Regions from separate parts of the Clostridium ljungdahlii DSM 13528 genome, predicted to be linked through region 1. Evidence: riboswitches for the same ligand, from Rfam matches in the RefSeq annotation. Region 1 holds a riboswitch; the other holds the start of a gene.
The links. A riboswitch is a leader RNA that binds a small molecule or an ion and turns the genes downstream of it on or off. The one in region 1 is predicted to bind lysine.
Positions count from the first base shown of each region.

Region 1 (11,559 bases):
TCAACAAATGGATGCCACCAATGCTGTACATCTCCCTCAAGATACTGTCTTGAAGCACTGTATATTATGTGTTTTCTAGTTTCAGATGGATCTATATAGCAAATAGCCATTACATCTTGAAGCTGGTCTCTAAATCCATAGGCACCTCCAGATTGGTAAAAAGCTGTTCTTGCCCAGTATCTGCAAGCTATAATCTGATACATAAGCCATCCATTCAACATTATATTCATGGATTCATCTGGCGTATCCACTTGTATAGTTCCAAATAATTTTGACCAATACTCCTGAACTTTTTCTAATTCCATATATGCATTTTTTATACTACTATATTTTTCAACTACCCTTCTCACTTCTTCAGAACTATCTTCTTCTCCAAATAAAATTAGTACCTCTTCTTCTGAATTTGTATCCAATTCTACTTTTACATTCTCAGCTAAACAAGGATCAAATCCTGCCCCTACTTTATTAGAAAATTGTTCACATTCCAGTGCTTTAGGTTTAGATATATCTCCTCCCCTACCTATAAATTCTTTTCTACTAGCAGTATAAGAAAGTTCTTCTCCTCCTAAAATTTTCATGTAACATATTCCTTGATTAAAGTGCTCACTATATGGATTTCTAGCATATATATATTCCGATTCCTTGTTAAATCCTGTACATATATACTGTGCTGTCTGCTCATGGCAAACTCCCAATACTAATTTTGCATAATAAGTTACTGAAATCTTTCTTCTCTTTCCACTTATATTCCTTAGCTTTATTTTAAACACTTTTACGCTTTCATTCATATCAGCAAAAACATCCATTTCGCCTACTATCCCATTAGCCTCATGTTTAAAATTGGAATACCCAAATCCATGTTCTATTACATACTGTCCAGAATCTCTTATAGGTTCAGGAGATATACTCCATATCTGTCCTGTAACCTCGTCTCTTAGGTAAATGCTTTCAGACTCTCCATCCATAACTGGATCATTTGACCAGGTTGTAAGTTTATTTTCCCTACTATTTTTACTCCATGTATAAGAAGTACCACTTTCAGAAATATGGAATCCAAACTTTTTGTTTGAAATTACATTTATCCATGGAACCGGAGTATGATTATGATCCTTTAGCACTATAATGTACGATTTTCCTTGTGAAGAAAATCCCCCTACCTCATTAAAATACTGAAGCTCTGGAAGTTGAAAATGATAAGAAGATTTGTTTTTAAAGGCTAAGCTTGTGTTTTCATCAATCTTCTCCATACTACCCTCTGGTAAATATATACTATCTTCAATCTGCTCAAACAGTTCTCCCTTATCTCCATCTATTACAAGTTTAGATATGCCTATAAGGAGTTCTATATCTTCTTTCTTCATAGTATCTTTATTATATAAAAATATTCCCCCATCAATATTTTTCTTATATCTTGAAGCTTTAGAATTCACAGCATCCCCCAACTTATTTTGAAGAGGCTGCATATATGAGCTATCTTGTAAATTTATAAAAACTAAATCTACCGACAACCCTTTCCACATCCAGTACTCATGTGCACTTAAAAGCTGTCTCACAAGTGACATGTGATTTTCATTCCTTATAACGGCAAGTACTATAGGTAAATCACCTGAAATTCCATAAGCCCATAAAGCAGACTGTCCTTTTCTTATATTCATAATATATTCTTTTCTTTGCTCAAGGGAGCTATTTAAGAATAAAATCCTTGAGGCCATTTTTTGATACATATTTATTTGATTGGATTTTATACCCAAATACTTCATTTCCATCTGAGATTCTGTCCAGGATAGTTTAAATATTCTATTTACATTAAACATATCCCTATACTTATTTGCAATTTCGATTGCCTTTTCTCTGGAGCTTGTAATTGCAGTAGTATATGCTACCTTGCAGGTCTTTCCTGGATCTACAGCTATTCTTACCCTAATGCTTATTACAGGATCAATTACAGCTCCTACGGACTTAGTAAGCTGCACATCATTATCCATTGCCCTTGGGTTCCTTAGATTTCTATTTCTTCCTATAAACTTCACTCTGCTGGTCTCATACTGGATTGAACCTAATTGTTCTCCTTCCAATGCTATAGTCTGCACTAACCATGGTCTTTTTTCATCCTTTTTTCTAGGTCTTCTGCTTGCAAGTAAACATACAGGATTGTGTATAAATTCAGTCTCTATAAATAATTTTTGGAATGCAGGGTGAACCAAATCCGCATTATAAGGTGACAAGGTTACTTCCATATAACTGGTTATTTCAACTTCTCTCCTCTTTTCACCTGTATTTGTAATAGAAATTCTTCTCACTTCACCTTCTTCTTCTTGGCATACAGTAACTTCTGTATAAGTTCTTAAGTTTCCATCTTTTCTTCTAAATTCTGATTTATCAGGCGAAAATACTACTTCGTACTCCTCTCCTTCATGTTCACAAGGTTCATAAGCAGCACTCCAATATTCATTTGAATTTATATTCTTTATATAAAAAAACATTCCCGTATCATCTTTTGTGGCATCTTCACGCCATCTATAAATTGTCATGTTACCTCTTTTACTATATCCACTGCCGCTATTGGTTATCATCATAGAATAATTGTTACTAGAAATTATATTCACTACTGGTATTTCTGTACATGCTCCCGTAAACTTTCTAGCAATTACATTTTCATTCTTTACTATAGGTTTTTCATTTGTACTATGTTCTTCATGATTATAGATTATATTCTTAGGAATCTTCTCTTGAAGTAAAAGTTCTGCAGATTTTACCCTAGGAATTCTATGAAATCTTTCCTGAAGTACATTTTCCATAAGCACATTATCCAGTGACATAAAACTCATTCCCTGATGATGTATCATAAAGCATTTTACCAGAGCACACTTTTGCTTTCTTGCAAGTCTTTCCCTAGTATAATCTATAGCTTCATAAAATCCATATCTGCCCTCAGCCTTAGATTTTATAAGATTTTTTACGTTATAAAATGCACTTTTAAAATCAACCTGAAGAGCCATTAAGGATGCATAAGGTGCTATTACCAATTCATTAATAAGTCCTCTTTTTAATCCAGCTGCCGGTATTCCAAAAGCCTTATACTGATATATAGAATTTATGTCAAAGTCATAGTAAGCAGATTCTGAAATTCCCCAAGGGACTCTTCTTTTCTCACCATATTTTTTTTGAGCTTTAACCACATATTCATAGGTTTCACTCAACAAAGTATTAGGGAAGCTTTTCATAATTATAAGTGGCATTAAATATTCAAACATAGTTCCAGACCAAGAAACTAATGCCTTTCCACCTCCCATAGAAGCCATGGATCTACCAAGGTTAAACCAGTGGTTTTGTTTAATCTCACCTTTAGCTATAGATACAAAGCTAGCCTGCCTTGCCTCAGATGCTAGAAGGTCATAATAATTTTTGCCAATAGTATCCTTTTCAACATCATATCCTATAGCAAAAAGCTGTCTTTTTTTACTATAAAGCATATTAAAATTATGTTCTTCATCAATGGTTCTCAATTTTTCTATTACATTTTTTACATTAGATATAAAATTACATAAATTTAATTTACTGTCCAACAATAATTTTTTCAAATCATCTTTATGTCTATTTTCTTCTTCTGAAGAGTCTTTTTTATTACCTTTATCCATAAGATTAATCAATTTATCAAAAGCTTCTGGAAGTTCTCTTAAAGGAATTTTAGTTGCCAATTCGTTCAATTCAGGCCTAAAATCATGAAATTCCTCATTTTCATTTATTAAATAAATCCAGGGGAAAAATTCATTTAATTCATCCATAAATTTACATGTCATATTTTTAACTTTCTCATTCCAATATAAGTTCTTACCAGCCCCTATAAACTTCACACATTCTGTATTTAAATCCTGCAATAAACTTTCTAAGGAAAATATAGTTAAATTATTCTTAGAAAGTTTATCTATAAAATTACCATAAGCATATTCAATTTTAAGTTTACTATATAATTCATTTTGCGCTAGCTTCAAAGTATCCTTAAATCCCTCTGGCAAATTTTTATTTATTATAGGATAGCTCATATATTCTTCCAGTGATTCTTCTGTAAGCCACATGTATGCCACTAAATTCCCGCTATCAACTGTAGATATAAATCTAGGCCTTAGAGGAACTTTATTTTTTATGTCATACCAATTATAAAAATGTCCTCTATACCTTTCTAAGGATTCCATATTGGATATTATATGGTGGAGTCTATATATGAGCTCTTTTATGCCTATATATCCTAAGTCGTAAGCAACTATATTAGAAGAAATCCCCATAGCCATGTTAGTAGGAGAAGTTCTGTAGGCTACTCCCTTATACGGTTCTTCCTGATAATTGTCCGGAGAAAGCCAATTACTTTCAGGTGATATAAAATCTTCAAAATAAGCCCAAGTTTCTCTTCCCAATCTTCTCAATATATCTTTTTCTTCCTTATGAATATCTTCCTCAGTATTTTTTCTCTCATTGCTTATATTAAATGCAATCCACGGTGAAAAAATCCAGATTATACAGGAAGGTACTACCAAAACAGCATCTTCTACAGAGCTTCTAAAGCCCAAAAAAGCTATAATAATACCTAATGCACTGCCTATCCACATAGACCTTAAATAACTTTCCAATCCCTTTTTACAAGTGGCCTCTGCATCTGCTGCAGTCTGCCATTGGAGCAAATTTTTTTTACTTATAAAAAGCCTGTAAAGAGTTCTAATTATAGCATCCAACATTAAATACGCCTGATAAGGTAGAAAACTTAGTATTAGAAAGAATTGTTCTACTACAGTTTTAAAATTACTTATTTTACCTGAAAGTCCATTTCCCCTTATAGGAGAAACTACTGTTTCAGATACGTCAAAAAGTATAGGTGAAAGTATTGAAACAAAGGCTACTACCAAAAAATCATTTAAATTTTTAAATAATGTCATAGACACTATAATTAACACCATTACGGAGGGTGCTATAATGCTTCTTCTTAAGTTATCTATTATCTTCCACTTTGATAACCTATTTAAAGAACTTTTTTTAAATAACCAGGGAAGCAGCTGCCAGTCTCCTCTTACCCACCTATGAAGTCTTTTACAACTGGTATTATAGTAAGCAGGATATCCATCTACAAGTTCTATATCAGTCACAAGAGCAGCTCTTGTATAAGATCCTTCTAAAAGATCATGGCTTAATACAGAGTTTTCGGGTATTTCACCTTTTAAAACACTGTTAAATACATCTACATCATAAATACCTTTACCCGTAAATATACCTTCGTCAAATAAATCTTCATACACATCAGAAATAGCATTTGTATATACGTCTATTCCTGTTTCGCCTGAAAATATACTGGAATGAAGCGTTTTATTTGCACTTAATACACTGACACTTACTCTAGGCTGCATAAGGCCGTGTCCCCTTATTACTTTTTTACCGTCACGATTCAGATAAGGTATGTTTAGGGGATGAGCCATAGCTCCTATGAGAAATCTAGCTGTATCTTTAGGCAATTTAGTATCTGCATCCAAAGTTATAACATACTTTACATCATATAAATTTTTTATGTCACCACTTATAACATCATAACTTGTATTATCACTTCCCCTTATAAGAGAGTTGAACTCCATAAGCTTTCCACGTTTTCTTTCCCATCCAATCCACTTTCCCTCTTTCTCATTATATTTCCTAAACCTGCTTAAAAAATAAAATTTGTCTTTTTGCCCTTGAGAATATTGCTTATTTAATTTTTCTATTTCATTTAAAGCTGTATCTACTATTAATTTATCATCTTTCTCTTCTCTTTCAAGGCTATCCTTAAAATCACCTAATAGTGCAAAATACAAATTTTTTTCTTCATTTGCTAGATAATAAACCTCTATATCACCTATAAGTTTTTTAACCTGCTTAATATCGTTTATAATAGCAGGTATTACTACTACCGTACTAAACTTTTCAGGTACACCATCTCTAAATTCAATTTTAGGTATAAACCTGGGTTTTACAAGCTTATTTACACTCCAGTTGAATATAGATATAAATATATCACTTAAAGGTATAAAGAGTACAATTGCTCCTAATATATATTTCCACAAAGATAAATTGTCTACATAAAAATTTATACCACTTATGAGCGCATCTAGAAAAATAGTTCCAAATACAATACTACCTATATAGAAGTTAACCGTTATCTTATTTCGAGCTTTGTAATGCAAATTTTTATATTCTCTTGTACTGTTTTTTATTTTTTTCTCAAGACAGCTTATACCCTTATCGATTAAATAATACCCTACATGTTTTTCGTATTCTTCTCCACAAGCTTCTTTTGCACACTCTATAGCCTTCTTGGCTATAAAAGATTCAGGTATGTTTATATTTTTAGACATTTTCTCTATTCTATGTCTGTAATAATCCTTAGACTTAAAATCCATTTCACTGTAAATTCCTGCAGGATCCATTTTCAATATTTCTTCTACGTAGGACAATCTTTCAAAATTTTCTTTCCAGTTCAATGCAGATATTTCTACCATTCCACTTATGGAATTTTCCATAGAAATCTGGCATATACCCTGCTTTTGGTGATTTATATTTACCATCCTTTTAACGCTGCTATCTTCTTTATCTAGCTCTTCATCTATCCAATTGTATATTTCAGCATTTCTTATAAAATTATCCCTTAATGTTTTAATGAATCCTTCTGTAAAATGGGGTGTAAATTTAATATTTTTATCCTTTAACTTATTAATTATTTCATTTTCATTCTCTTTAGAATTTATAATATCCTCTGCTTCACTTTTTGCCCTCTTTCTTTCTTTTTGCATAAATACCATACGATCAGTTATACTACTTATATTTTGAATCAAAGCTATCCTTATCATTATAGGTATTGCCCAGAGTTCTCCACTTCTTAATATTGTGTTTTCCTGATATGCATTTATGAATGTCTCTATGGTATTTTCTTTTACAGTTCCCTGAGTCTTTGATAACATTTCCCTAGCAATGTAGTATATTCTAGGGAAGCCTTTCATAGTGCCTTCAGTCATTACAGGAAGATTTTTATAATATTTTTCAGACATATTATTTTTTATATCTTTGTATTCCTTTTTTACCAGATACAAATTATCTAAAAGCCATTCGGCACAGGATACTATTTCCTCTCTATCTTTAATTTCCTCATCAAAAAAATTGTATCCAGCTAAAATTCTTCCATAACTTTTATCCAAACTCTTTATTAATTGCTTCTTGCAGCTTCTTCTTTGAACTGCAGACGGAACAGTTGATATTTCTCTAGCATATTTCTTTAATTCTTCTCTATCAACAATTAGTGTAGAAATATCCTCTCCTACATTTTCATTTCTACAATCAACCCTATTGAGTTTGCTATAAGTCATCATGAGCAATAAAATTATCCCTATACCTATAATGCATACAATGTAAAGCATAAAAAATCCATCCTTTCCTGTGAAAAAGAATTTTGCTTTGATTATTGTTCCCAATAAAACCACAAAATATTAATTCACACTCAGGATGGATTTAAATTATAACATTATTTCATTTTCTATTAGATCATCAAAGGTTTGTCTTTTAGCAATTAGCCTTGCCTTTCCTTCCTTTACTAAAACTGCTGCAGGTTTTGGAATCTTATTATAATTACTAGACATAGAATATCCATAAGCTCCTGTGGTAAACACAGCTAATATGTCACCGCTTCTGCTTTCCGGGAGCTCCACATCTTTTATCAATATGTCTCCCGATTCGCAGGATTTTCCCGCTATGGTAACTGTTTCTTTTACACTGTCATTTACTCTATTTGCTAAAACACATTCGTACTTTGCACCGTACAAAGCTGGCCTTATATTGTCTGCCATACCTCCATCTACAGATACATATTTTCTTACACCTGGAATATTCTTTATAGATCCTACGGTATAAAGAGTTGTTCCCGCATTACCAATTATAGACCTGCCAGGTTCTATCACAAGAATAGGAAGTTTTAAATCAAGCTCTTTAGCTTTTTCCTTTGCCTTTTGAAGTATAATACTGCAAAAATCTTCTACAGATTTAGGCTTATCTCCTTCTGTATAGTATATTCCAAATCCGCCGCCAAGATCTAATTCCTCTACTTCACGGCCCAATTCATCTTTTATTTTTTTTACTAGATTTAACATAATCTCAACTTCGTCTTCATAAGGTTTGGTTTCAAATATTTGAGAACCTATATGACAGTGGATTCCAACAAATTTTAAATTAGGAAAATCAACTGCACTTTTTATTATATTCATAACTTCATTATTTAACATTGTAAATCCAAACTTAGAATCTATTTGACCAGTTTTTATATAGTCATGGGTATGAGCCTCTATTCCTGGTGTCACTCTAAGGAGTATTTCTTGTATTTTCCCATATTTCTTTGCTGCGGAATTTATCTTTTCCATCTCATAGAAATTATCTACTACAAACTTACCTACTCCAAGTTTTACTCCCATATCTATTTCATCTAAAGTTTTATTATTTCCATGAAAATAGACTTTTTCCATAGGAAAGCCGCTTTTTAGTGCAGTATACAATTCTCCATCTGATACTACATCCAAATACAATCCCTCACTGTTTATTATCTGACACATAGCCAAAGTTAAAAAGGCTTTACCTGCATAAGTGACCTTATTAGCTTTATCAGCCTCGAAAGATTTGTAATATCTCCTGCACCTATCCCTTACTAATTCTTCATCCATTACATAGAGAGGAGTCTTAAATTCTTTCACTAATTCCCCCGTACTCATCCCACCAATGTATAAAACATTGTTTCTGATCTCCATACTACCCATCATTTTCACACTGGTTTCCTCCTAAAAGTTTTTAAATATGCTCTTAATTTCATAAGCATACTCCGAATATACGTCAAGATTTATCCGAATAAAACTATAAATTAAATTCTTTTGCTACTAAGTTTATAGTTTTCATTTTATCTTCTTGTTTTATAGCACAAGTAATTCTTATCTCAGATGTAGTTATCATCTTTACACCTATATTGTTTTCTTTAAATAATTTAAGCATCTTTGCAACTACTCCAGAAGTAGTTTTCATTCCTATACCAACTACTGAAAATTTAGTAATGTTTTCATCTATATCAACCTTAGTTTTTTCATTGAAATAACTTTTTAAAATAGTAAGACAATCTTTTAAGTCAATTTTTGGTACAGTAAATGATATATTCACCTTTCCACTTACAGGTGCAGTTTGGCTTATCATATCTACATTTACTCTTTTTTCTGCTATCTTCTCAAATAAATTGGAAATAATGTTTATGTCGTTATCAATATTTGTTAGCGTTATTGCTGCATCTTCATCACTTGTTGCAAGTCCTGTTACTGGTTTACTCTCTAAATTCATACTATCTACCCCCTTAATAACTGTTCCTCTTATATCACTATTGCTTAATCCCACATATACGGGTATATTATACTTTTGAGCTAATTCTATAGATCTAGAATGCATAACTTGAGCACCTAAACTTGAAAGTTCAAGCATTTCCTCATAATCTATTTCATCTAGTTTTTTAGCATCTTTATATTTTCTAGGATCTACACTGTATATGCCATCTACATCTGTATATATCTCACAACTTCCTTTTAGTTTTACAGCTATTGCAACAGCAGAGGTATCTGACCCTCCTCTTCCTAGAGTAGTTATATCTCCTTTATCATTTATACCCTGGAAACCTGCTGCAATTACAACTTTTCCTTCATCCAAACTTTTCTTTATTTTTTTTCCATTTATATCACATATAAGAGATTTGCCATATTGTCCACTAGTTTTTATGCCAATTTGATAAGCTGTATAACTTACAGCATCATATCCTAAATCTTTTATAGCCATAGCAAGCAGTGCACAGGACATCATTTCGCCAGTAGACAAAAGTGCATCTAATTCTCTCTTATCTGGGGTATCTGTAATTTTTTTTGAAAGGGCTATTAAGTCATCTGTAGTATCTCCCATAGCTGATACTACAACTACTAGACTATCTCCATTTTCAACCCTACTAACTACCGTCTTTGCTACATTTTTTATCTTCTCTGGAGTTCCTACTGAACTCCCTCCATATTTCTGAACAATAATTGCCATAATACTCCTCCCTAAATTGTTTGTTATCAATGAATCTTATAAAAAAATAGTGCAGTAAAGGGACACAACACCTATACTGCACAAATATGCATGGTCGTGTACCTTTGTAGCTCTCCACTAAAAGTATATCCATTAAATCATATAAAATGAATATGCCTTTTCAATGACAGCTTTGAACATATTATGTACAAAGCCAAAAACAGTTTCGCCAAACTAGTTTTTTCGGCTGCAGCTCCTTTCTTTATTTTTCAACGTCCGCCGACTAAAAATAAATACTGATAGTTACAGCACCTCTACCCTAAGGTAACTAATTTATTAAATTGTTCTAAGTTTATCACAAATATCTAATGATTTCAACTATTTTTTTACTCTAAATCCTTTAGAACCAGATATGACCCTTCCTATAGTAATTATTTTACCGGTTATACAATCTCTGCATTGGGCAGGAGTATCCCCTGTGCAAATTTTACCTGGATATAGTGCATAAAGCTTCCTATATACACCTTCCGTTACATTTGGCATAACTACATTAGCTCCACTCTGAAGAGCTATAGTCCTGCCTCTTGGATTTAAAGTTTCCATAGCTGTTGTACCAGGAAGATTAATATCTGGCATAATCAGTCTGCTTATAGCCATAACTTTAAGAGCATTTATAAACGTTCCACCTTTTTCATCTCTTAAAGGCGTATCTGCATTTGGAATAAAAGGCCCTACTCCTACCATATCTGCATCTATTTCTTTAAAAAATAATATATCCTCTGCAAGCGACTCAAAAGTTTGGCCAGGAAGACCTATAAGACATCCTGTACCAACTTCATATCCTAACTTTCCAAGATCTTTCAAGCAGCGTTTTCTATTTTCATAACTCATCCCGGGGTCCATTTTTGCATACAGTTCCGGATCCGTAGTTTCTATTCTTATTAAATATCTATCTGCTCCAGCTTCTTTAAAAGCTTTATACTCCTCAAAAGTTTTTTCACCTATGCTTAGAGTTACAGCTATGTCCATTTTCTTCATATTTGATATTATGTATTTTAGCTTATCTACAGTATAGTAATCGTCTTCTCCAGACTGCAAAACAACTGTTTTATAGCCGTATCCTACTGCTTTTTTTGCTAATTCGATTATTTTATCCGGCTCTATTCTATATCTTTTGATATTTTTATTATCACGTCTAAGTCCACAGTACATGCAATTTCTTTTGCATATATTAGAAAATTCTATCAGTCCTCTTAAATGTACTTCATCCCCTACATATTTTTTTCTTACTCTGTCTGCCGCTTTAAAAAGTTCTTCATTATGTTCGTTACTGTTAAATAATTCAACTATTTCACTTTTATCAAGTGTATGATTCAATTCAGCTTTTTCAATTGATTCTAGTAATTTATCCCCCATAGATCATGTCTCCTTTATCAAGTGATTCTTAGGTTCAGATGGAGTTTGCTTATAAGG
Region 1 covers NC_014328.1:4,150,002-4,161,560, forward strand. Annotated here, with positions in the region: gene CLJU_RS18865 (GH36-type glycosyl hydrolase domain-containing protein) at 1-7,427, opposite strand, end outside; gene lysA (diaminopimelate decarboxylase) at 7,524-8,810, opposite strand; gene CLJU_RS18875 (aspartate kinase) at 8,905-10,107, opposite strand; lysine riboswitch at 10,207-10,411, opposite strand; gene hydE ([FeFe] hydrogenase H-cluster radical SAM maturase HydE) at 10,465-11,502, opposite strand.

Region 2 (11,559 bases), 1.8 Mb from region 1:
TTAAATCATAGGTCTTTGCAGCATTGCCTACATCTCTAAATCTTTCAGCCCTATTTAATTCTGAATCTGGAATAAATACTGCCTTGTCGTTTAAATAACTACTCGACATAAATTTCTTGGCAGCTTTATTTGTATTTACATATTGATTAATTGTCGTAGCTTCATTGCTTATTTTACCATCCAGCATAAAGTTTATGAACTTTTCAGCATTTTCTTTGTGAGGTGCTTTTACTGGTATAATAAAATTATCTTCTTCTGCATTCATGCCCTCTTCTGGATATACTATTTTAAACTTAGAATTTGTTTTAACTGCAGTAGATGCTTGAGAACCATACATAAATCCTACTGTTGCATCTCCATTAATAAGACTATTATGAGGTGTATCTGCATTAAGTACTTTTACATTTGGCTTTAATTTTTTAAGTTCTTCCTTAGCCTGAGCTAATTTCTTAGAATCCGTCTCATTCATGGAATATCCTAATTTTTTAAGAGTCATGCCTATTACTATTCTAGGATCATCTACAAGTACAAGAGAATTCTTAAGTGTAGAATTCCATAAATCTTTATATCCCTTTATCGGAATTTTAACTTTTTCTGAATTATATACTATTATCTGACTTCCTAATGTATAAGGAATAGAATATTTGTTGCCTTTATCATAAAGTTGATTTAAAAATCGAGGATCTACATTTTTATAATTTGGTATCTTTGACTTGTCTATGGGCTGCATTAAAATATTTTTTTGTTTTCCCATAACTTCAATAATATAATCACTGCATATTACTACATCATATTCAGCTCCCTTTGCTGCCTGAAGTTTTGTAAGCATTTCCTCGTTAGTTGAAAAGTTACTGTAATTTACCTTTATACCTGTTTTATTCTGAAATTCCTTTATTACAGAATCGGGTACATAATTAGCCCAGGTAAACACATTTACTACTTTTTCATCATTTCCAGAAGCCTGTTTTTGACTTCCGCAACCAGACAAAGTAGCAATCGTACATGCAACTATTACTGATAAGCTCAATAGTTTTAGTAATTTCTTTTTCATTCAATATTCCCCCCTCATTATATTAAAATTAATATTCATACAAATTTAAACCTATACTTTTTTTATTCCTATTAGTTTAATAATTTGTACAGAAGCTAAAATTACAAATGTGACTAAAAGCATAAGGGTACAAAGGGCATTTATCTCTGGAGATAACCCAAATTTAAGCATAGAAAATATCTTTATTGGAAGAGTTGTGCTTTCCGCTCCCGATACAAAAAAATTTATAATTACATCATCAAAAGAAAGAACAAATGCAATCATTGCCCCTGAAAATATGCCCGGTAATATGAGTGGAAGTGTAATACTGGTAAAAACCTTAAGCCTATTTGCTCCAAGGTCCATAGCTGCATCCTCCATTGACAAATCGAATCCTGCAAGTCTTGATCTAACTACTATAAACACAAAAGGAATACTAAAGGTTGCATGTGCTAGAACTAAGGTACCTATACCAAGGGTTAGCCCAATTTGTGAAAAATACACAAGCAATGCAATTCCCATAATAATTTCAGGTATAACAATAGTTATATTTAATAATCCTTCCACTACACTTTTTCCCTTAAATTTATACTTATACAATCCTACAGCCCCTATTGTACCTATTATTGAAGAAACTATCGTACTTATAACTGCTATGGTCAAACTATTTTTAAATGCAACTATAACATTTGAATCATCAAACAACTGCTTATACCAGTTAATAGTAGTTCCATTCCATGCTGCCCCTGTTTTTGCACTGTTAAAAGAATAAACTACAACCACAGCTATAGGTAAGTATAAAAAAATGAATACAAGCACTATATACAGGACAGAAGTTCTCTTAAGAATTTTATTTATCATGCTAAAAAACCTCCAAATCCACTTTTTTACCTACTAGCTTAGTACTTACATGCAAAAGTATCAGTGTAATAATTATCATAAATACAGATAATGCTGCACCGAAAGGCCAATCACGAGATATTAAAAATTGATTTCTAATTAAATTGCCTATGAGCATTACCTTGCTTCCTCCCATAAGATCACATATATAAAATAATCCAAGGGAAGGTATAAAGACTAAAATACTTCCAGCTACAATTCCAGGCTTGGTAAGCGGTAAAGTTACTGTTAGAAATGCTCTAAGAGAAGTTGCACCTAAATCTTTAGCTGCTTCAATGTAATTTTTATTAACTTTTTCTATAGATGTATAAAGTGGTAGTACCATAAATGGAAAAAGAGTATATATCATTCCTATAAGTACAGCTCCATAAGTATACAACATTTCAATAGGTTCTTTTATAAATCCCACTTTAATAAGTAAATTATTCACAAGTCCCTCTGTACTTAAAAGTGTCATCCAAGCATAGGATCTTATAAGAGAGTTAGTCCAAAAAGGGACAATTATAAGCATTACAACAAATATACGAAACTTTTTTGGTATTTTTACTACAAGATATGCAAATGGATATCCTACAACTAAAGTAAATAAAGTAGTTATAAGTGCAATTAATAAAGAATCCATAAATACCTTAAGATACAGTGGTGATATAATTCTTTTATAGTTATCCAGAGAAAATACGAAATCAATTCCACCATTTGTCCCCCTTTGTAGAAAGCTTATAAATATAACATAGCAAATTGGCGCCCCCATTAAAACTATCATCCAAAGAGATACAGGCCCTATAAAAAAACTTTTTTCAAAATTTAATAGTCTCTTTTTTTCAATCTTCAACTTACCATCACCTTGCTTGTTTGATTAATCTCATCAGTATTCTCCTTATTATCTATTATAATAGCGTCCTTTACATTCCAATATATCCATAAAGTTTCATTAATTTCTGGTATTCTTGAATTTCTATCATAATTATTGGATACAATTTTTCTTCCATCTTCTAAAATAAAAGTGGTTCTTATATTAGAACCTAAATATACATTTTCTTGGGCTATTGCCTTAATACTAAAATTTTCAACTTGACTTAAAGAATATTTAATATTTTCAGGTCTAACTAAAACAGACACCCTCTCTCCTAAATTGAATGCTTTATTTAAAGCAGCAAGTTTAAACTCTCCAGTTTTCAATATAACCCTATCTTCAAAAATATCTTCCACAGTTGACTCAAACAAGTTGGATTCACCTATAAAACTTGCTACGAACCTGGTTTTAGGATTTTCATATATATCTCTAGCGTCACCTACCTGTTCTATAGATCCTCCATTCATTATAACTATACGGTCAGACATATTTAATGCCTCTTCCTGATCATGAGTTACATATACAAATGTTATCCCCAGTTTTTTTTGAAGCATCTTTAATTCTATCTGCATTTGTTTTCTTAATTTAAAATCTAGAGCACCTAAAGGTTCATCTAAAAGCAATATTTTAGGTTTATTAATAAGTGCCCTTGCAATTGCTACCCTTTGTTTTTGGCCCCCGCTTAACTGAAATGGCATTCTTTTTTCGTAATTACCTAACTGTACAAGCTCTAGCATATCATTAACACGTTTTTTTATTTCTAACTTTTTAACTTTTTTAATTTTTAAACCATAGGCTACATTATCAAATACATTCATATGGGGAAAAAGAGCATAATTTTGAAATACCGTATTAATATCCAACTCATAAGGTTCCCTATTTTCTATAGGCTCTCCATCTAAGAGAATACTTCCAGCAGTGAGTTTTTCAAAACCTGCAATCATTCTAAGTGTAGTTGTCTTTCCACAGCCACTTGGTCCAAGGATAGTTAAGAATTCACCTCTTCTAATATCAAGTGAAATATTTTTTACTATTCTTTGTTCATCAAAAACTTTTGCTAAATTAATAAGTCTCAGAATACTTTTCAATGTTTCCACCTCCATATTATGGTATTAAAAAGCTTCTGACTCTTTACAGAGACAGAAGCCCACTTCTGCGATCTTTATTCACTCTGCTATACTGTTTTGCCATACTGTATTGTAGAGAATAAAAAATTTGTAAATACAGGTTTTAATATCAATTCCTACTGTTTTACTCACATTTAATTATATGGTTATAATAACATATTCAAACATTTTAGTCAATTATTTTATACTATTGTATTACCAACTATTGTTATTTTAAAAAAGTCTCAATAATATTATCTTTTAAATTTTTAACCTTTAATTCTTTACCATAATTAGAACTATATAAAATAAATTTGTAATTGCAAACTCCCTTATTGTGTTGGAAATAATTATATGATAAAGTCACAGATTGTATAGTCGACATCTTTAAAAGAGATTGAGTCTTATTAAAACTATTATGGCATATACAAACCAAATTTCTATTTATCCCCAGTGCGGTATTTTTAAATTCCATATGTCCTATAATAAATAATATTATAAACATGACTATACTAAATAAAATAAAGCTTGGTTTGGTAAACGCAATTATCCAAGTGACAATTATCCAAAATATAATTTTCTTATAAAAAAATCCAAAATATACATTACTAAGAGGTTTATTAAAATTATCTTCATATAAAAATTCATTAAGTAAATCTTTTAATATTCTATCTTTCAATTGGCTATTACATATGGGATATAATATAGCTTTTTCTCCTTTTTCATCTCCGTATCCAATACTTTCTATTTCTATAGTAAAATAGCCAAAAACCTGCATTAAAACGCTCTGTTTAAGATGTATTCCTTTAATCTTTTCTCTATCGAAACTATAATTTTTCTTATTTAAGGCTCCATAATTTATGGAAATTTTATTATTATCAGCCCACATCCTAAAATTATAATATTTTATAAAATTATATATAATAGACAAACATAAACTTACAAATAATATAATACAAACTATAATTACTATTATATAAATTTTTTCATAAAAAGTTACATAATGAAACCCTCTAAAATATCTAGATGTATCAATATTAAGTTTAAGTAATTTTTTAACACGTTCCTCAAAAAATTGCTGTATAGCAAGCAATATAGCTAGTCCCTTAAACAGCGAATTAGATATAATAGAATATATAAATAATTCTTTTGAACCTAAACTATAAGATTCCTGTTCATATTTATTTTTAAGTGTATCCGTATTTTCCTTAAGCAGTATATTTCTAATCGCCTCAGCCCTACCTCTATTTAAAGTGAACTTCAATTCATTTCCATGATCCTTTGCATCTCCTGTATCAATTTTTATAGTTGCTACATTAAAAATTTGTTCAAAAAAATTTGTTGAAATGTCCACTGTATTGATTTTTTCTAAAGGAACTTCTATTTTTTTTACGCTAAAAACCCCTTCTTTGTGATAAATATACTTTTCTCTTATTATAAAAATGTTTTTTCTCCATTCTATAATCTCATATGCTAGAAGTAGTATTAATAAAATTACTGCAGTTAAAATTCCTAATCTAAATCCAATCCACTTAATTAAGAATCCTGATGCAAAAATAATTCCTATCATTTCTTTTAATATTGTGCCTAAACTATAAAATAATTTAAAGAAATGATTTCTCTCTATCCTATCCAATTTTATCACCCAATTCTATAACATTTTTAAGGTTATTTGCGACTTTTTCAGCATCTTTCACAGCTATAGCAGGGATTTTATGTGTACCCCCTGCCGTTATAATATTTACAGAAGCTATTTTACACATTCTTTCAATTGGTCCCTGTTCTATTTTTAAATTCTGAATTCTAGAAATTGGAATTATTGTTCTTTTTCTTATGATTATGCCTTCTATAAGTTCAATTTTATCTTCAAATATGCCATATTTCCACTGCTTATACTCTAAAAAAGGCCATATAAAACTATCCAAAATTGAAACAAATATTATTATTGCAGTTAAAAAATTTAAAATACATTTTAGTACTTTCATATCTTCAATTCTTGGCATTAAAAACAAATTCATACATAGCACATATAAAGCTATAAATATAACACTAATTACTGTTCTTCCAATAATCCATGATTTTATAGCACTTTTATCAATCTTATCATAATTCATAGTTAATCTCCTTTACATATCTAATGTACTTGCTTGTACACTAATTAGTTTTGCCTATATTATATATTACATAATTAAATTTTACTATTTTAAAATTTAATAAATCCTTTATAATTATTATATATTGACGTTTATATTTGTATATCATAATATGTAAATGTAAAGATTGAAATATAGAAATATAGTGAGGTAGAACTATGGACAATAATTATAAAGAGTATGCCGATACTGCTGAGCTTCTTAAGGTACTGGCACATCCTATTAGACTATGTATAGTCAGAGGGCTATTAAATAAAGGCTGCTGTAATGTTACACACATGCAAAATTGCCTTAAAATTCCTCAGTCAACTTTATCACAACACCTACAAAAATTAAGGACAGCAAAAATTATAGAAGGAACTAGAAATGGACTTGAAGTTAATTACAATGTTTGTAATAAAACAGCTATTGATTTAATTCATGTTTTATTTAAGTAATTTCAATGATCTATAGGGTTTCAAAGTAGAAAGTTAACTTATACCAGCCATATACTAACAAATTTCATCACACCAAAAACTTTTTATAAGTCTAAAGCTCGGTATTTTGAAAATCTAAAGAAGCCTATATAAACTCGTACCTCAGACATATATAAGCTTCTAAGATTTTCTAAAATACCTCACTAAAATTTATAAAAAAAGTTTTTAAGTGTGATTTCCATTTTGTTAGTATATTTTATGTATAAGTAACTTTTAAATTGAAAACCCTATATATATGTTTTCTAACTAAAAAATAACTTATGCGCAGAGATATTTTTACAATAAATAAACATATTTAACGGTGCTTGTTTTTGTAAAAATATTTGGAGCATAAGTTTATTTTTCGTTTAGAAAACTATAATAGATTATTGTAATTTCAAAAATATTAAATTTAAAACTTATTGAAGTAAAGCTGCAATAACGCTGCATTTTAGATCTTCTGTAGTGTTAACGAAAGAAAATCATCCATAACTATTAATTCTTAATTTTTAATTGTACTTTAATAGCTATACAGGATTTTTTCTTAATTTTACTTCTTGTTTACTTGGATAAATGGTATCAGAATATATATAATCTACCCCCATTTTAGCAGCTCTTTTAAAATCTTGTCTTCTGTCAATTGTCCAACAAAATACCTTTAATCCATCTTTATGAGCCAATTGTACAATTTTCTTATTAAGAAAATCATATCTGGAGTCTAAAGCCACAGCCCCTATAGATTTTGCATACATATAACCATGGAGTCTGCTATTTGGATTTATAATTGGCATTATACGAATCTCATTATCCTTACTTTTTAAATATTCTAAAGCTTGATAATTAAATGAATGAACAATAACTTTTTTTTCGTAACCATATTCATGGATAATATCTAAAAATGTATTAATATCTCTATTTCTTCTACTTAAAAATTTAATTTCAAATATTGGCACAAGATTGTATTTAGAGCATTCCGTCAATGCTTCCTCAAATCGAGGTACTTTTAAATTAGGATATTGAGCTATATTTGCTCCCTTATCAATCTTAAGCTCATCTATTTCGTCTGACGACTTTTTTGTTATTGGTCCCCTTCCATTAGTTGTTCTATTAAGTGTAGGATCATGGAGTAAATATAAAACACCATCGGAGGAAGAGCATACATCTAATTCTACTCCCCAATATCCCATTTTACCTGCAATATCAATAGCAGGAATGGAATTTTCAGGAGCAAATTTATTTGCTCCACGATGGGCTATTACTATAGGTTCATTTTGCATTACAGCATTATTGACTTTTTTTGGTATCTTGTTCTTTCTTTTATAATTTATATTATTTAATTTGTTAATTCTTATATTAGACGAATATTTAAGAGAAAGAGAACTGGTATTGTAATAAAAAGTTACAGCCATAACTTTTAAAAGTAATACAGTAAACAATATAAGGATAACATTTGTAAATACCTTTTTATAAATACTATTACCCCCCTTATTGATAGAGCTTTAAGCTTAACTAAATATTTTAGCAGATTTAACTTTAATTTAAAAATACCATACTAGACAAGAACATGATTTTTTTCATCATTTCTCTTTTAATTCTACCATAAATTATCTATAATAGTCTAATTTATAAAAAATATATATAATAATTTTACTACATTACCTAAGCTAGTAATAAGAAGTATTTTACTCTTATCAATAACTATTGTTACGCAAATATTATTTTTTATATATAATAAGATAAACTCATTAAATTTGTGTATTAAAGATATCATCTTTATTAAAAACATAAAAAAGTTTCCAGAAAGGTAAACTTCCTAGAAACTTTTTTCCAAAACATTACTTCATATCTTCTACTTCTTTTTCAATACTATTAAAATCTACATCCTCTAATTTAATAACTTTTGTACTATGCCTTTTTTTATACCATATCCATAGACCTAAGAATAAAGGCAGTCCTATATATGAAGAAATAACTCCGCCCCAATCTATTTTAGCTTCTCCAAAATAAGTAATACCTTGGCCCAAAATAACCACAATACAAAGTACAAGTGCTATAATCGGACCCAGTGGAAATAATTTAGCCTTATATTTTAATTTACTAAAATCACGTTTTTGTAAATTATAAGCCTTTCTAAAACGGTAATGGCAAAGTGCTATTCCAACCCATGCTACAAATCCTGCTAGTCCTGAAGCTGCTACCAGCCATACATACACTGTAGTTTCTGCATAAAATCCAGTTAAAAAACAAGCAGATGCCACTATAGTAGTAAGTATAAGTGAATTTACTGGTACTCCCCTTGAATTAACTTTTGCAAAACATACAGGTGCATTTTTTTCTTTAGCCATAGAATATAACATTCTTGTTGAAGCATACATTCCAGAATTCCCTGCAGATAGAACTGAGGTTAAAACAACTGCATTCATAAGAGAAGCTGCCCCTGCTATACCTGCCTTTTGAAATACCATCGTAAAAGGACTTGTATCAACTCCTGCATTCATATAAGGTATAAGAGCTCCTACTACAAATATTGTGCCTATATAAAATAATATTATTCTCCAAAATACAGCATTAATTGCCTTTGGTATAGTTTTTTCTGGATTTTCACTTTCTCCTGCTGCTATACCTATAAGCTCTGTGCCTTGAAAAGAAAATCCTGCAATTAAGAAAACTAAAAATATAGATTTAAAACCACCTACAAAAGGTGCATCTCCTACTGTAAAGTTTTTAAATCCTACAGGTTTTCCATTAAATATTCCACAAATAGTTGCCACACCTACAATTAAAAATACTATAACTGTAAAAACCTTAATACCTGCAAACCAAAATTCTGATTCTCCATAAGCTTTTGCAGACAATAAATTAAGTCCAACTATAAGTACTAAAAAACATACACTCCATATAATAGATGGTACACCTGGAAACCAAAATTTCATTATCAAGGCCCCTGCTACCATTTCTGTTGCAACAGTTATAGCCCAATTGTACCAATAGTTCCATCCAAGTGCAAACCCAAGTGCCGGATCTACAAACTTAGTAGCATATGTACTAAAGGAACCTGAATCAGGCATGTACGTTGCCATTTCTCCTAAACTTGTCATTAAAAAATAAACCATAACTCCTATACAGCCATAAGCCACAAGTGCTCCTCCGGGACCCGCCTGTTTAATCGTAGCTCCTAGAGCTAAAAATAACCCTGTTCCTATAGCTCCGCCCAAAGCAATCATATTTAAATGCCTGGCTTTAAGACCTCTTTTAAGTTCATAGGTCCCCTCTTGTTTTTGTTCTGCAACACTCTGCATTTTTTTCCCCCCTTATCGGTTTTTAATTTCCGATAAGTGATATAACTAAGACGGACATAAGGTGATCATAAAAATAACCTTGAGAGTACACTCAAGGTTATATAAAGACATATTAATCCTATAACGAATGATAGCTCTCCACAAATTAACCTTGTGACAGTTTTACATATATTTTATGTAAACCCAATTATTTAGCATTAAAGCATCTGCTAAATAACTTCGGCAAAATTTCCTTTCAAGTTGTATCATAGTGCTTAACTCCTCAACTCTACTCTTAAATTCTGCACCTCTACCTCAGTTATTCACTTATATTAATATATTATGAACTAAAACTTCAAGTTAGTCAATAGATTTTGTACTCTAAAGTACATTTTGTAAAAATATTATTGAATATGCAAAAAATATATCAGATTAATCGTCAGGTACATTAATTCCTGCCATTTTCATAAGATACAGAGCATTTCTCGTTTTCGATGCACCCCTATGTAATTTATAATCAAACTGTATTTTATTATCTTTATAATATTCTCTAAAATGATAATTTTTTACTCTTTCATTACTTTCACTCTCTATATCACATAATTCCAAATCATGAGTTGATACCATACCACAGGTATTAGAATCCATCAATTCATTTATAAGTATCTTGGCTCCAGTGTGCCTATCTATGGAATTAGTACCTTTAAATATTTCATCTAATAAGAAAAAAATATTTTCTCCCCTATTAGCAGCTTCTACAATAGATTTTATTCTCAAAATTTCTCCATAAAAAGAAGATATATTTTTTTCTAAATTGTCACTTATTCGCATACAAGTGTAAATACTCATTATAGAACAACAAAATGATTTTGCACGAACCGGTGCCCCCGAATAAGCAAGTACTAAATTTATACCTGCTGTTCTTAAAAAAGTGCTTTTCCCAGACATATTTGATCCCGTGATAAGTGCTACTTTAGAATTTTTATTCAAATCCAGATTATTACAAACTGCCTTATCCCCTAAAAGAGGATGTGCCATAGAATCTGCTTTTAAAACCAAGGATTTATCCAAAATCTGAGGCATTGTCCAACTTGAATGGTCAAATGCTATAACTGCAAGACTACTCAACATTTCAAATTTTCCAACAGTTTCAATCCAATCATAGAGTTCCCTACCATTTTCTTCTCTCCACTTTTCAAAGGCAAACATACATTGATAATCCCAAAGGAAAAATATATTAAGTATTATATATGCAAGATTCTGGCGCTGAGATATGCTCTCTGATATCTTTTTTAGCTTATATATTTCTTCTGCTGCATTTTTTAATTTTCCATTTTGTTTTTTTAATAGCATACTTTTTAAGTCATTTAAGTAATCACACTGAAATTTTTCTTTGCATATTAAGGATATAGTTTTTTCATAAGATCTTATATTACTTTTTAAATTAAAAACTGTGTTTAAAGTGCTAAATCTGTTTTTAGCCCCTGGTAAAAGTAAAATTATTTGAACTACAAGTGCTGCATACCCTATAGAATTATTAAAAAAGTGAAATACAAAACTCATAAACAAAAGCATTATAGTTACAATAGGAATTATTTTAAATACAACTATAATGTATTTATTTCTGTATGTTGAATTCTTAGTTGAAACTATTTCTTTAAGCTTTGAAACACTCTCCTTATTATCTTCTATGGATGAACTTTGTGCCTCTAAATGCTGTCTCCACTTTAATTTACAGGACAATTCCAAAACTGCACTTTGTCTTTTTTCTATATCTTTAGAAT
Region 2 covers NC_014328.1:2,373,780-2,385,338, forward strand. Annotated here, with positions in the region: gene CLJU_RS10665 (polyamine ABC transporter substrate-binding protein) at 1-1,051, opposite strand, end outside; gene CLJU_RS10670 (ABC transporter permease) at 1,103-1,891, opposite strand; gene CLJU_RS10675 (ABC transporter permease) at 1,893-2,762, opposite strand; gene CLJU_RS10680 (ABC transporter ATP-binding protein) at 2,759-3,871, opposite strand; gene CLJU_RS10685 (PH domain-containing protein) at 4,119-5,534, opposite strand; gene CLJU_RS10690 (PH domain-containing protein) at 5,518-6,003, opposite strand; gene CLJU_RS10695 (ArsR/SmtB family transcription factor) at 6,201-6,479, shown strand; gene CLJU_RS10700 (glycerophosphodiester phosphodiesterase) at 7,025-7,933, opposite strand; gene CLJU_RS10705 (amino acid permease) at 8,333-9,796, opposite strand; lysine riboswitch at 9,920-10,096, opposite strand; gene CLJU_RS10710 (MutS-related protein) at 10,208-11,559, opposite strand, start outside.
Region 2: another riboswitch for lysine. It lies ahead of CLJU_RS10705 (amino acid permease); the one in region 1 lies ahead of CLJU_RS18875 (aspartate kinase).